2 regions of the Brevibacterium paucivorans genome follow, and region 2 is predicted to be linked to the other one. Evidence: predicted binding sites of a transcription regulator. Region 2 holds the regulator's gene; the other holds the start of a gene.
What was found. The regulator HspR, encoded in region 2, represses chaperone genes until heat shock. The targets are predictions, from matches to a motif close to AAGTTGAGTCNNNNNGACTCAACTT.

Region 1 (5,087 bases), 1.3 Mb from region 2:
GCATGTGGGGGAGAGGCACGATTCATACCACTCCATGTTCTGCTGTGACGAGCCAATAAACGCCACGCCCGCGCCTGCCTGAGTGACCTTAGAAGTCGAGGCAAAGATCCACACGCGGTTGGGGTTGCCGGCCTTGCTGCACACATCCAGGATGTCCAGAACAGGCGCTTGGTTGTTATCATCCAAGTGGTGGAGCGCGTAAGCGTTGTCCCAGAAGAGTTTGAAGTCAGCCGACGCTGGCATCTCAGCCAACGCTTGAGCGCGTTCAGGCGACACATTGATGCCGGTGGGGTTCGAATATGCGGGGACGACCCACATGCCTTTCACGTCATCGCGGGAAGCGTATTCAGCAACCTGCTCGAGCACAGGCCCTTCGTCGTCCATCTCAATGGGAATCAGTTCAAATCCCAGGCTTTCAGCCAGACCAAAGTGACGGTCATAGCCCGGAACAGGACATAGGATCGCGCGCTTCTTCCCGGCCCATGCGGTGCCGTCTGGTGAGTCGTGCAGTAGGTGGAACTGCAGGACTTGACTCATGAGCACCAGCGACGAATTGCCCTGCGCGAACAGCTGTTGCGTGGGCACCTGTAGAAGGGGGGAGAAGATCTCACGGAGTTCGGTCAAACCCTTCAATCCACCGTAGTTGCGCGTGTCGGTGCCATCGGCAGCCGTAGCGGTTTCGTTGGTGACGTTCGTCAGCAAATCAGCAGAGAGGTCAAGCTGTTCGACCGATGGCTTTCCGCGTGTAATGTCGAGTGACAGGCCACGTTCTTTGAACGCCGTGTACTCTTTTTGGGCGTGTGCGAGATTCTCCATGAAAAAACCCTGACTTTCGTGATGCTCTATATTCACTATCCTAAGCATCATGCTTGATGCGTTACGACGCCCCTCAGTGATTTTCGGTGCTGGCTTTGGGGTCCTGATCAGCGTGCTCTGTTTCTTCCCCGAAGTTTTCAGCCTTCACACCGTCACTGGTTTCGTTCACTTTACTGCCATGCGACCTTTTGCGCTTGCCGTTGTGGGTGGCGCTACGATGCTGGGTTTTCTTCTGTGGGCGTTCTGGCGGTCGCCCATGCTGCTTGCCATGCTGGTTGTAGTAGCGCTGTTTACGGGCATCGTTGGCGTCCAGTGGGCGTCAAAAGGTTTGCGTAATTCCGCCGAGGTGGCGGCCCCCTCCAGCGACAAACTCACCGTGGTAAGTGCGAACGTTCTAATCGGCAACGATTCGTACGACAGGTTGTTTAAGCGGATTAGCGACACTGACGCAGATATCGTCACGTTGCAAGAGGCCGCTCACACGACAGTTGAGGACAAGCTTGAGAAGTTCGGGCTGTCGGATGCATATCTGGTCACACCCGAGACGCCCACTGCCTCACCCACAGACGCTGATTCTCTGGTCATGGTCAAGCACGACCTAGAGCCGGAGGTCATCGACGCGCACTCGCTCCCGTTTGCTACGGCTGGTGTACGCACCTCACTCGGCGAGTTCTATTCCATCCACGCTCATGCTCCTGTCCAAAGTGCGGTCGAACAGCGCAATTGGGCACACAGCGTCAAGACAGAGCGTGATATTTGTGAGCGTGCCACCTTGATTGCTGGTGACTTCAACGCGACAACGGATTCGCCACTGATGCGCACTGGCAGGTGCTCAGACTCAGCCGAAGAACTCAATATGGGTGCCCGAGGGAGTTGGCCATCCAAGTGGTCGAGTATGCTTGGTGCGCGCATCGATCACCACCTGTATAACCCCGAGTTGCTCACACCGTACAAGGGTGAAATGTTCGTGATCGACGGGAGCGATCACCGCGGTCTCGAGTTTTCGTACGCGTTTCAGGACGCTGATGGTTGAGCCCAAGATCAGTAACCGCCTTCATGGGCGTCACTTTGGTCAGTCTCCGCAAGCGTATGAGCGTTTTCGGCCCGGATACCCCAGAGAAGCGTTGGATATCTGTGTACACGCCGCACTTGGCCCACGGGTCGCCGATATCGGCGCGGGAACTGGAAAACTCAGCGTCGCCTTGCGCGACCGCGGGCTGGACGTCACCGCGGTCGATCCGGACACCTCGGCCCTGAAACATAACCCGTGCCGCTCTTTGGTGGGGACCGCCGAAAACATTCCTTTACCCGCGGGCAGCGTCGATTTGGTGACGTTTGCGCAGTCATGGCACTGGGTCGACGCACAGGTAGCCGTCACGGAATGCGCCAGGGTTCTAACACCTGGGGGAGTAGTGGCAATTCTGATCAACCAGCTAGACGTGTCACACGAGTGGGTCATGCGGATCGCACGCATCATTCACGCTGGCGATGTGTACCGACCGGAGTGGCGGCCTAACCTGGGTGATGCGTTTGGCGAGATTGAGGCGCATGTGAGCACGTTTTCACAGAAGCTCACGTTTGACGATCTGGTGGGGCTGGCGTCGACGCGTTCGTATTGGTTGCGTTCGGGGCAACAGCAGCGAGACAGAATCGTGAACAATCTTCGAGACTATCTGTTGAATGAAAATCCCATGGGGGAGACCTTGCAGCTGCCGTACGTGTGCCTCACCTATGTGGCGAGGTTAAATGCATAAAAGGTCAGGCAAGGAGAGTGTCCCTGCCTGACCTTTTACTTACGGCTCTTTAGCTGTGAGCCAGGCTTTCTTTAGGCCTCAGTGTTGGAGGAGCCTGCCAGTGGCGTGTTGTTTGGCTCGGTGGGCGCCGAGGTGGTGTTCCCGCTGTGGGAGATGGAAATCTTGCGTGGCTTGGCTTCTTCTGACACTGGGATCGTGAGTGTGAGAACACCGTCGCTGAAGTCAGCAACAATGCGGTCAACGGCGATCCGGTTGCCCAGAGTCAGCTGACGTGCCGCGGTTCCGGTTGGACGTTCGCGGGTGAGCCACTCGACACCTTCACCAGCTTCAACTTCACGTTCAGCGCGGACCGTCAGGGTGCGGTCTTCAACGTCAACGTCGATGCTTTCTGGGCGAACACCTGGCATGTCGATGCGTGCCACGTAGTTCTCTCCGTCACGGAACAGGTCCATGGGGAGTGTGGTGGAGTTGGATCGAGTGACTTCAGAGATGAAGCGGTCGATGTCACGGATAGGGTCAAAACGAGTAGCCATAGAAGATCACCTTCCTTGTAATGAACTCTGTACATTGAGCCTAACGCACTCAACTTTAGAAAAATTCCGTTCGCACGTTAAATCTATGCAAAATAGTGGGGCCCACCCGAAGGTGAGCCCCACTCAACTCTACTTAACATAATGTATATTATCGGCTAATAGCCCATAGTTGCGCTTAGCCAGCCGCGGTCAGTCGCCTTAGAGAACTTCGTACGAAACTGAAATAACACCACTGCTATATCCGCCCACGGCCTTCATAGCCGCTACGGACAGGTCCAGGCAACGTCCACCGATGTACGGACCGCGGTCGTTGATGCGAACAACGGTCGTTTTGCCGTTTGCCTTATTGGTGACCTTTACACGGCTATTCATGGGAAGTGTCTTGTGCGCCGCGGTCATAGCGTTTGCATTGAAGCGTTCACCGCTCGCCGTTGGTCCGCCATGCGTGCCATCTCCGTTGCCGTACATGGACGCCTTGCACGTTCCGCCTTGGCCAGAAGCCTTCTTGTTGTGCGGCTTATTCGAGTCGTCAGCCGAAGTACCCTTCCCACCGGAAGACTTCGAGGACTTCGACGAGCTTGATGAACCCGCAGAGCTAGACGAACCCGACGCCGACTCCTCAGGTTCTTCCTTTGGAGCGTCCATCTTGACCGATGCCTTCGAGGCCTTGTTCTGCTTCTTGGCTTCTTCTTCGTGCTTCTTGACTTCGGCTACCTGCTCCGATTCGCCCTGTGGCAGAGCGAAATCAGGCTCATAGTAGTCATGAGCATTAGCCTGTGCTTCGACGTCAGCGTTCGACTCCCCCTGACCGTTGTTGACAACACCGGCTACCGCAATTGTGGCGATCGCTGCGGTAGGAATCGCAATAGCTGCCATCACTGGCGCACGACGGCCGGAAGCAAGAACTCCCGCAGCCGATACAGGTTCACCGTGGCGTCCCGCCGAGGCTTTCCGGCGACCAAACAAATCCTTAAGCGACCCGCGAGTCGCTGGCTTTGACGCAGAATGCTTACCCATAAACGTTCCTTAATACTCCTGATACCGCGCTCACATTAAGCGCAGGACCACTGGCCCCAGCCAGCTTTTGCTTGCAGAATTTTTGCGCGCTTGAACTGTTCGCGCGGGTGGGCGTCGATTGGGTTGCCCTTGCCTCCAACTGAGCGCCAGGTCGCCAGCTTGAACTGGAACAGACCAAAGTGCGCACGGTTGGCCTTGTTGATAGCACGTGGGTTAAAGGTGGATTCGCACTTGGCAATCTTGTACCAGCGCGATCCAGGCCCACCCAACATGGCCTTGATTTCTGCCGTGGACATTGGGGAAGAATAATCGCCACTAGCGTCACCGGCGCTCGCATCGGAGGACTCCCCCGACTTCGACGAGCTCTTCTTCTTTGAGCCCTTCTTTGACGAGCTCGAACCACTCGATGACGAACCAGAGGTTGACGAGGATGAAGATGAGGAGGACGACTCGGACGAAGAAGATTCGTCCGTCGACGTTTCAGGCATTGTCACTGAAGCGTTGCCAACAGCCGCGACATTACGCGCCTGCTCTTGGGCCTGCTGAAAGTCATCCTCGTGGTGATTGACACCCGATTCTGGTTGCTCAACGCTGATGGTTTCGGGTTGTGTGAAGGCTTCTGCCGAGGTGTCTCCACTTTGGGGTGCTCCGACAACTCCAGCGACACCGACCGCAATAATTGCGACGGTTGGCACGGCGATTGCCGCCATGACTGGTGCGCGTCGACCCGAACTCAGAACCGTCGAAGCTGACAGCTTTTTAGATTGTGCGTGACGACCCTTTTTCTTGGTACGAGAAAAGAGGTCAAGAACAGATCCCTGTGTACGCGAAGAAGTGTGCTTGCCCATACGTGATGCCTTTACAATCCCGTTACCATTCCGTGACAGTTGTAAAGCATATATAACGAACCGTTACTTTATCAAGCTACGGGGATGTGAGATGCGTTGACTTCAGTGGGCTGTTCCAC
Region 2 (5,087 bases):
AAGGAAGTTCAGGCCGACGTTGACGAGCTGAAGGAAGCGCTCAAGGGCGACGATGACGCAGCTGTTGAGAAGGCACTGGAGAAGCTCCAGACCTCGCAGACCAAGCTGGGTGAAGCACTCTACGCACAGCAGTCTGCTGACGGTGCCGCAGGTGCCGACGCTACAGGTGCCGGTGCGGCTGACTCCGCAAACGCGGACGACGACGTGGTAGACGCTGAAGTGATCGATGAGGACGAGGAGAACAAGTAATGTCCACCGAGAAACCGTTCGACAGCGCTGGGGAGCCTGCTGAACAGGGCTTCTCGTTTACCGACAAGCGCCGTGTGGACCCCGAAACCGGTGAAGTGCGCGCCCCTAAGGACGCGCAGGAACCGGCAGGCGGACAGCCAGTAGGCGAAGAACCAGCGGCCGAGCCCGCTGGGGCCGAAGCCACAGAAGCTGGAGAGCCAGCAGCTGGGGAACCGGCAGCCGGAGAGCCAGCGGCCGACGCGAGCGACCTCGGGGTAGATATCCCCGAGGACGCCTCGGAACTCAGCGACAGCGAAGGTGTGGAAGTGTCAGCGGAAGCTGCGCAGCACCTCGAGGATCTGCAGCGACTCAACGCCGAATACGCGGCGTACCGTCGCCGTTCCGAACGTGAGCGCGACCGCGCCCACGAAAACGGAATGGTCAAGGTGACCGAGGCGCTCATGCCGATCCTGGACGAAGTGCGCCTGGCGCGCGAGGCCGGCGACGTCGAAGGGCCGTTCGCAAAGCACGTCGACAGGCTGTTCGAAGCCCTGAACAAGCTGGGCATTGAACAGTACGGCGAAGTCGGTGAAGTGTTCGACCCGAACGTTCACGAAGCGCTTATGCAACAACCAAGTGAGGAAGTCGAAGAACCCACGGTTTTCCTAGTTATGCAGCCGGGATACCGGATGGGCGAACGAGTCCTCAAAGCCGCACGTGTGGGAGTTCACGTACCCGCAGAGTAAGACGGGCGCGTGCTACGGCCTAAGGTGCCGTAGCACGCGAGCGGCAATGTAAGAAGGAAGGAGGTGCCAGATGAACTCGGGACCTCAGAACGAATGGTTTGAAAAGGACTACTACGCAACCCTGGGGGTCTCTAAGGACGCCTCCGCCTCGGAAATAAAGAAGGCCTACCGCAAACTGGCCCGCAAATATCACCCGGATGCCAACCCGGGCGATAAAGCTGCGGAAGAGAAGTTCAAGGACGTCAGCGCCGCTAACCAGGTGCTGTCGGATCCGGAAACTCGAAAGCAGTACGACCAGGTTCGGGCCATGGGGTCCGGCGCACGTTTCAGCGCCGGATCCGGTGGCTCCGGCCAGGGGTTCGAGGATATTTTCTCTGGCCTGTTTAACACCGGTGGTGGCTACACGACCCGTGGAACCGGCGGTCCTGGTGGACCTGACCTGGGAGACATCTTCGGAAACTTTGGCGGGGGAAACTTTGGCGGAGGATACTCGCCGGGAGGCTTTTCCGGTGGAGGGTACTCACCAGGTGGATTCTCCGGTGGAGGATTTGGCCCGCAGAAGGGTGGCGACTTCAAAGCTTCGACGCGCTTGTCGTTTAAAGAAGCGGTTGAAGGCGCAACGGTGAAACTGACGATGCCAGGTGGTAAACCGCTGACCGTGCGCACCCCGGTGGGGGTGAGTGACGGGCAGAAGGTTCGCTTGGCAGGCAAAGGCAAGCCGGGAACCAACGGTGGCCCAAATGGAGATGTGATCCTCACGGTTCACGTTGACAAGCACCCCGTGTTCACCCGCGATGGCAACAACCTGCGCATGAACTTGCCGGTGACGTTTGCGGAAGCGGCTCTGGGTGCGACGGTCGACGTTCCAACCTTGGGCGGCGGTTCCGTGCGCATGCGGGTGCCGGCGGGCACGCCGTCTGGACGGGTTCTGCGCGTCCGTGGCAAGGGGATCAACGGTAAGCAGACCGGTGACTTGCTGGTCACCATTGAGATTGCGGTGCCACGCAACCTGAACGCGGATGCAAAAGCGGCCGTGGAAGCCTTCGCAAAAGCCACGGAAGGCGAGGACCCGCGTGAGGGACTCGCATCCAAGGCAAGCCGAGGATGATGCGCCGTGATTAGTTCAAGCGCAGCAGTGTATGTCATTTCGGTGGCAGCGGACCTTGCTGGGATGCACCCGCAGACGCTTCGCCAATATGACCGGCTTGGCTTGGTGATCCCTGAGCGGACTGCCGGCCGAGGTCGTCGCTACTCCGCTGACGACGTTGCCAAGTTGCGGCTCATCCAGCAGCTGAGTCAGGACGAAGGCATCAACCTGGCCGGTATCAAGCGGATCCTCGAGCTTAGAGAGGAAGTTGACGAAGCCCGTCGCCAGCTCAGGGCCATGGAAGAGAAAGTAGAGGCCGCGCGTCAGCATGCCGCCGCGGTGGACCGAGTGTTCGCCGCCGGTTCAGCGGGAGACGTGGTGTCGATTCTCAAGGGGGAACGACCTCGGACGCGGATTGCGGGAGCATTGCTCCCGCCAGCACGTTCAGGCCGACCCACGCTAGTACACAGGCGGTAGGTAGAGCCTTAGATAGATAGAGCCTTAGAACCTTACAGCCACTGAGGGGGCGCAGGGAGATCTCGAGGAGTCGAGTCACCCGCGCCTCCTTTTGCGTTGTCATCGCGCCCGGACACTGGCCAACCGCGGCCCAGCAGGTGTTGGAGAACCTCGGCTTTGTGGCCGGTCACCTGGACCTGTTGGGTGTCTTCGCTGGTGCACATGTGTAGGTCTTCGCCCGTGTCGGTGAAGTGAAGCAGATAGTTCACGGGTTCGCCCCGGTCCTCCCATGTGGAGGTGACGTCGGTTAGGAGCCGGTCGGTCACCTCGGCGGGGAAGTCCAGCGCAGTCATCCCAATGTTGAGGTCAAGCGCGTGGATAAAGCACTCACGGGCACGCAGCCACGGAATGTCAGAGGCGGGGATAGTGGCCCCGCGTCCGCTGACCACCTGGGTTTCCCAGCGGTCCTGGGGGAGGAGGCCGAGGTCGTGGGCGAGTTCGTCTGCAACCTCGTGTGACATGGTGATGACGTCACCGTTTTCGAGGTGTTTGACGTCATCTTCGATGGCTTGGTCGCGGGCGTCGCGGGACGGGTACATGGGGGTCTTTTCGCCGGTGCGCGCCCAGTGGAGCAGACGCATGAATCCTTCTGCGTTGTGCATCATGTGTACGGCCACGTGCTTGCGTGACCAGTCTGGTAGGAGTGACGGTTCGTCCAGGTTGGCCCTGGAGAGCTGGTCGAGGGTTTGAAGGTAGAACGCTTCAGCCAGCGTGCGGAAGTCGAGGTCTTTTTGAAGAGACATGAATGTACCTTTGTGAGGTGGGTTGGTTGGCCGTGGGCCGGAGCGCCCGGGGTGGGCGCCCGGGCGCGTGCCTTAGACCAGGCCGATCCACTTCCAGTAGGTGGCTGAAAGTAGCAAGACCAACAGGTACCCGACCACGGTGATGGGGATACCGGCCTTGAGGAACTGCTTGGCTGTGAACGCACCGGTTCCGTACGCCAGCATGTTCTGTGGCGCGGAGATGGGGAGCAGGAAGCCGAAGCAGATGAGGAACTGCTGGATGATGACGAATCCGATGCCCCCGTTTGCCGCGCCGGGTACGGACTGCGCGAGTGCGATGAACACGGGGATGAGGGCGGAGCTGAGCGAGGTCGCTGAAGCGAAGCCCAAGTGGATGAGAATGGTGAAGAGGCCGACGATTGCGATCATGGCGAGCATTGGCATGTTCGTGATGCCGATTGCGCCGAAGGTCTTTTCTGACAGCCATTCTGCGGCGCCGGTCTTAAGGAGAAGGCTACCGAGCGAGATTCCCACGGCGAACACGATGAGGGTTCCCCAGTTGATGAGCTTTTCGGCGGTCTTCCACGAGAACACGCCAACCTTGGGGAGGAGCAGGAAGCCGATGGCGACGATGGTGACCGTTGCGGAGTCGAATGGGTGGAGGGACTTTTCGGTTGCCCACAGGAAGAGCAGGATGACCGCGACGATGATGAGGCGGATTTCTTTACCGGTGATGGGGCCGAGTTCTTTCAGATTGCGTTCGATGACTGCGCGACCACCTTCGATGTGGTCGACTTCGGGTTTGATGGCCCATCGCATGATGAAGTAGAGAGCGATGCTCATCAGGACCGACCATGGGGCGGCCCACATGAACCACTGACCCCAGGACACCTGCTGTTGCATTGAGGTCTCGATGAAGTTGGTAGCGACAATGTTCTGTGCGGCCGCGGTCTTGATGCCGACATTCCACACGGAAACCGCTTGAGCGGCGGTGATGATCAGCAGGGCTCCCAAGCGGGAGTTGGTCGCCAGGCCGAATGCGGCGACCATACCCAGGAGGATGGGGACGACTGCTCCGGCGCGTGCGGTGGCTGAGGGAACGAAGAACGCCAGGATTGTGGAAATGGCGATGGCACCGATGAGGACGTTGCTGGTCTTTTCACCGGCGAATTTGAGGACGAGGAGGGCGAGGCGTTTGTGGAGGCCGGTGGCCTGCATGGCGGCGGCCAGTGCGAGGGCGGCTGCGACGAGGGCTACTGCTGAGCTGGCAAAGCCGCTGAGGGCTAATTTGATGGAGTCACTTGTGCCCATGGCATCTGCGGTTTCGCCTGTGAGTGGCGGGGCGAACGACAGAGCAATCGTGATGATGCCGACGATGAGAATTGAGGACACCGTGTAGCTGACGGCTTCGGTGACCCACATGATGATGGCGAACGCCAGGATGGCGAGGGCTTGTTTACCTGCGAGGGTGAGGCCATCGCCGGTGGGGATGAGCAGGATGCCAAAGAGGGCGATGAAGGAGACGGCAAACCAGATGGGTTTGAGGTTGAGGTGGGCTAGGAAGCCGTCGGGGTGTTTGTTGGATTCTTCTGCGCTTGCGCGTGCTACCGCCTCTTTTTCGCGTTTGACCTCGGCGGAGGCTTGCGAGCGTTGTTCAGCCTTTTTACGAAGTGAGCTTTTGGCGGGCTCGGCCATGGCGTTCCAATCTTTGGGTGCGGGTGTTCCTGCAGTCACCGAAGAGGATACGCCCCGTGCGTGACATTTTCGTGAACTGTCACATTGTGGGTG

Region 1: JOE56_RS00440 (Hsp20/alpha crystallin family protein) is a predicted target of HspR. The motif match lies at 3,135-3,159, and genes of this name have one in related genera.

The regions. Positions count from the first base shown of each region.
Region 1 covers NZ_JAFBCP010000001.1:94,406-99,492, forward strand. Annotated here, with positions in the region: gene JOE56_RS00425 (aspartate aminotransferase type Ic) at 1-816, opposite strand, end outside; gene JOE56_RS00430 (endonuclease/exonuclease/phosphatase family protein) at 866-1,849, shown strand; gene JOE56_RS00435 (class I SAM-dependent methyltransferase) at 1,842-2,570, shown strand; gene JOE56_RS00440 (Hsp20/alpha crystallin family protein) at 2,642-3,103, opposite strand; gene JOE56_RS11390 (septal ring lytic transglycosylase RlpA family protein) at 3,302-4,120, opposite strand; gene JOE56_RS00450 (transglycosylase family protein) at 4,156-4,968, opposite strand.
Region 2 covers NZ_JAFBCP010000001.1:1,398,794-1,403,880, forward strand. Annotated here, with positions in the region: gene dnaK (molecular chaperone DnaK) at 1-249, shown strand, start outside; gene JOE56_RS06525 (nucleotide exchange factor GrpE) at 249-974, shown strand; gene JOE56_RS06530 (DnaJ C-terminal domain-containing protein) at 1,045-2,082, shown strand; gene JOE56_RS06535 (heat shock protein transcriptional repressor HspR) at 2,146-2,538, shown strand; gene JOE56_RS06540 (maleylpyruvate isomerase family mycothiol-dependent enzyme) at 2,571-3,320, opposite strand; gene JOE56_RS06545 (DASS family sodium-coupled anion symporter) at 3,393-5,033, opposite strand.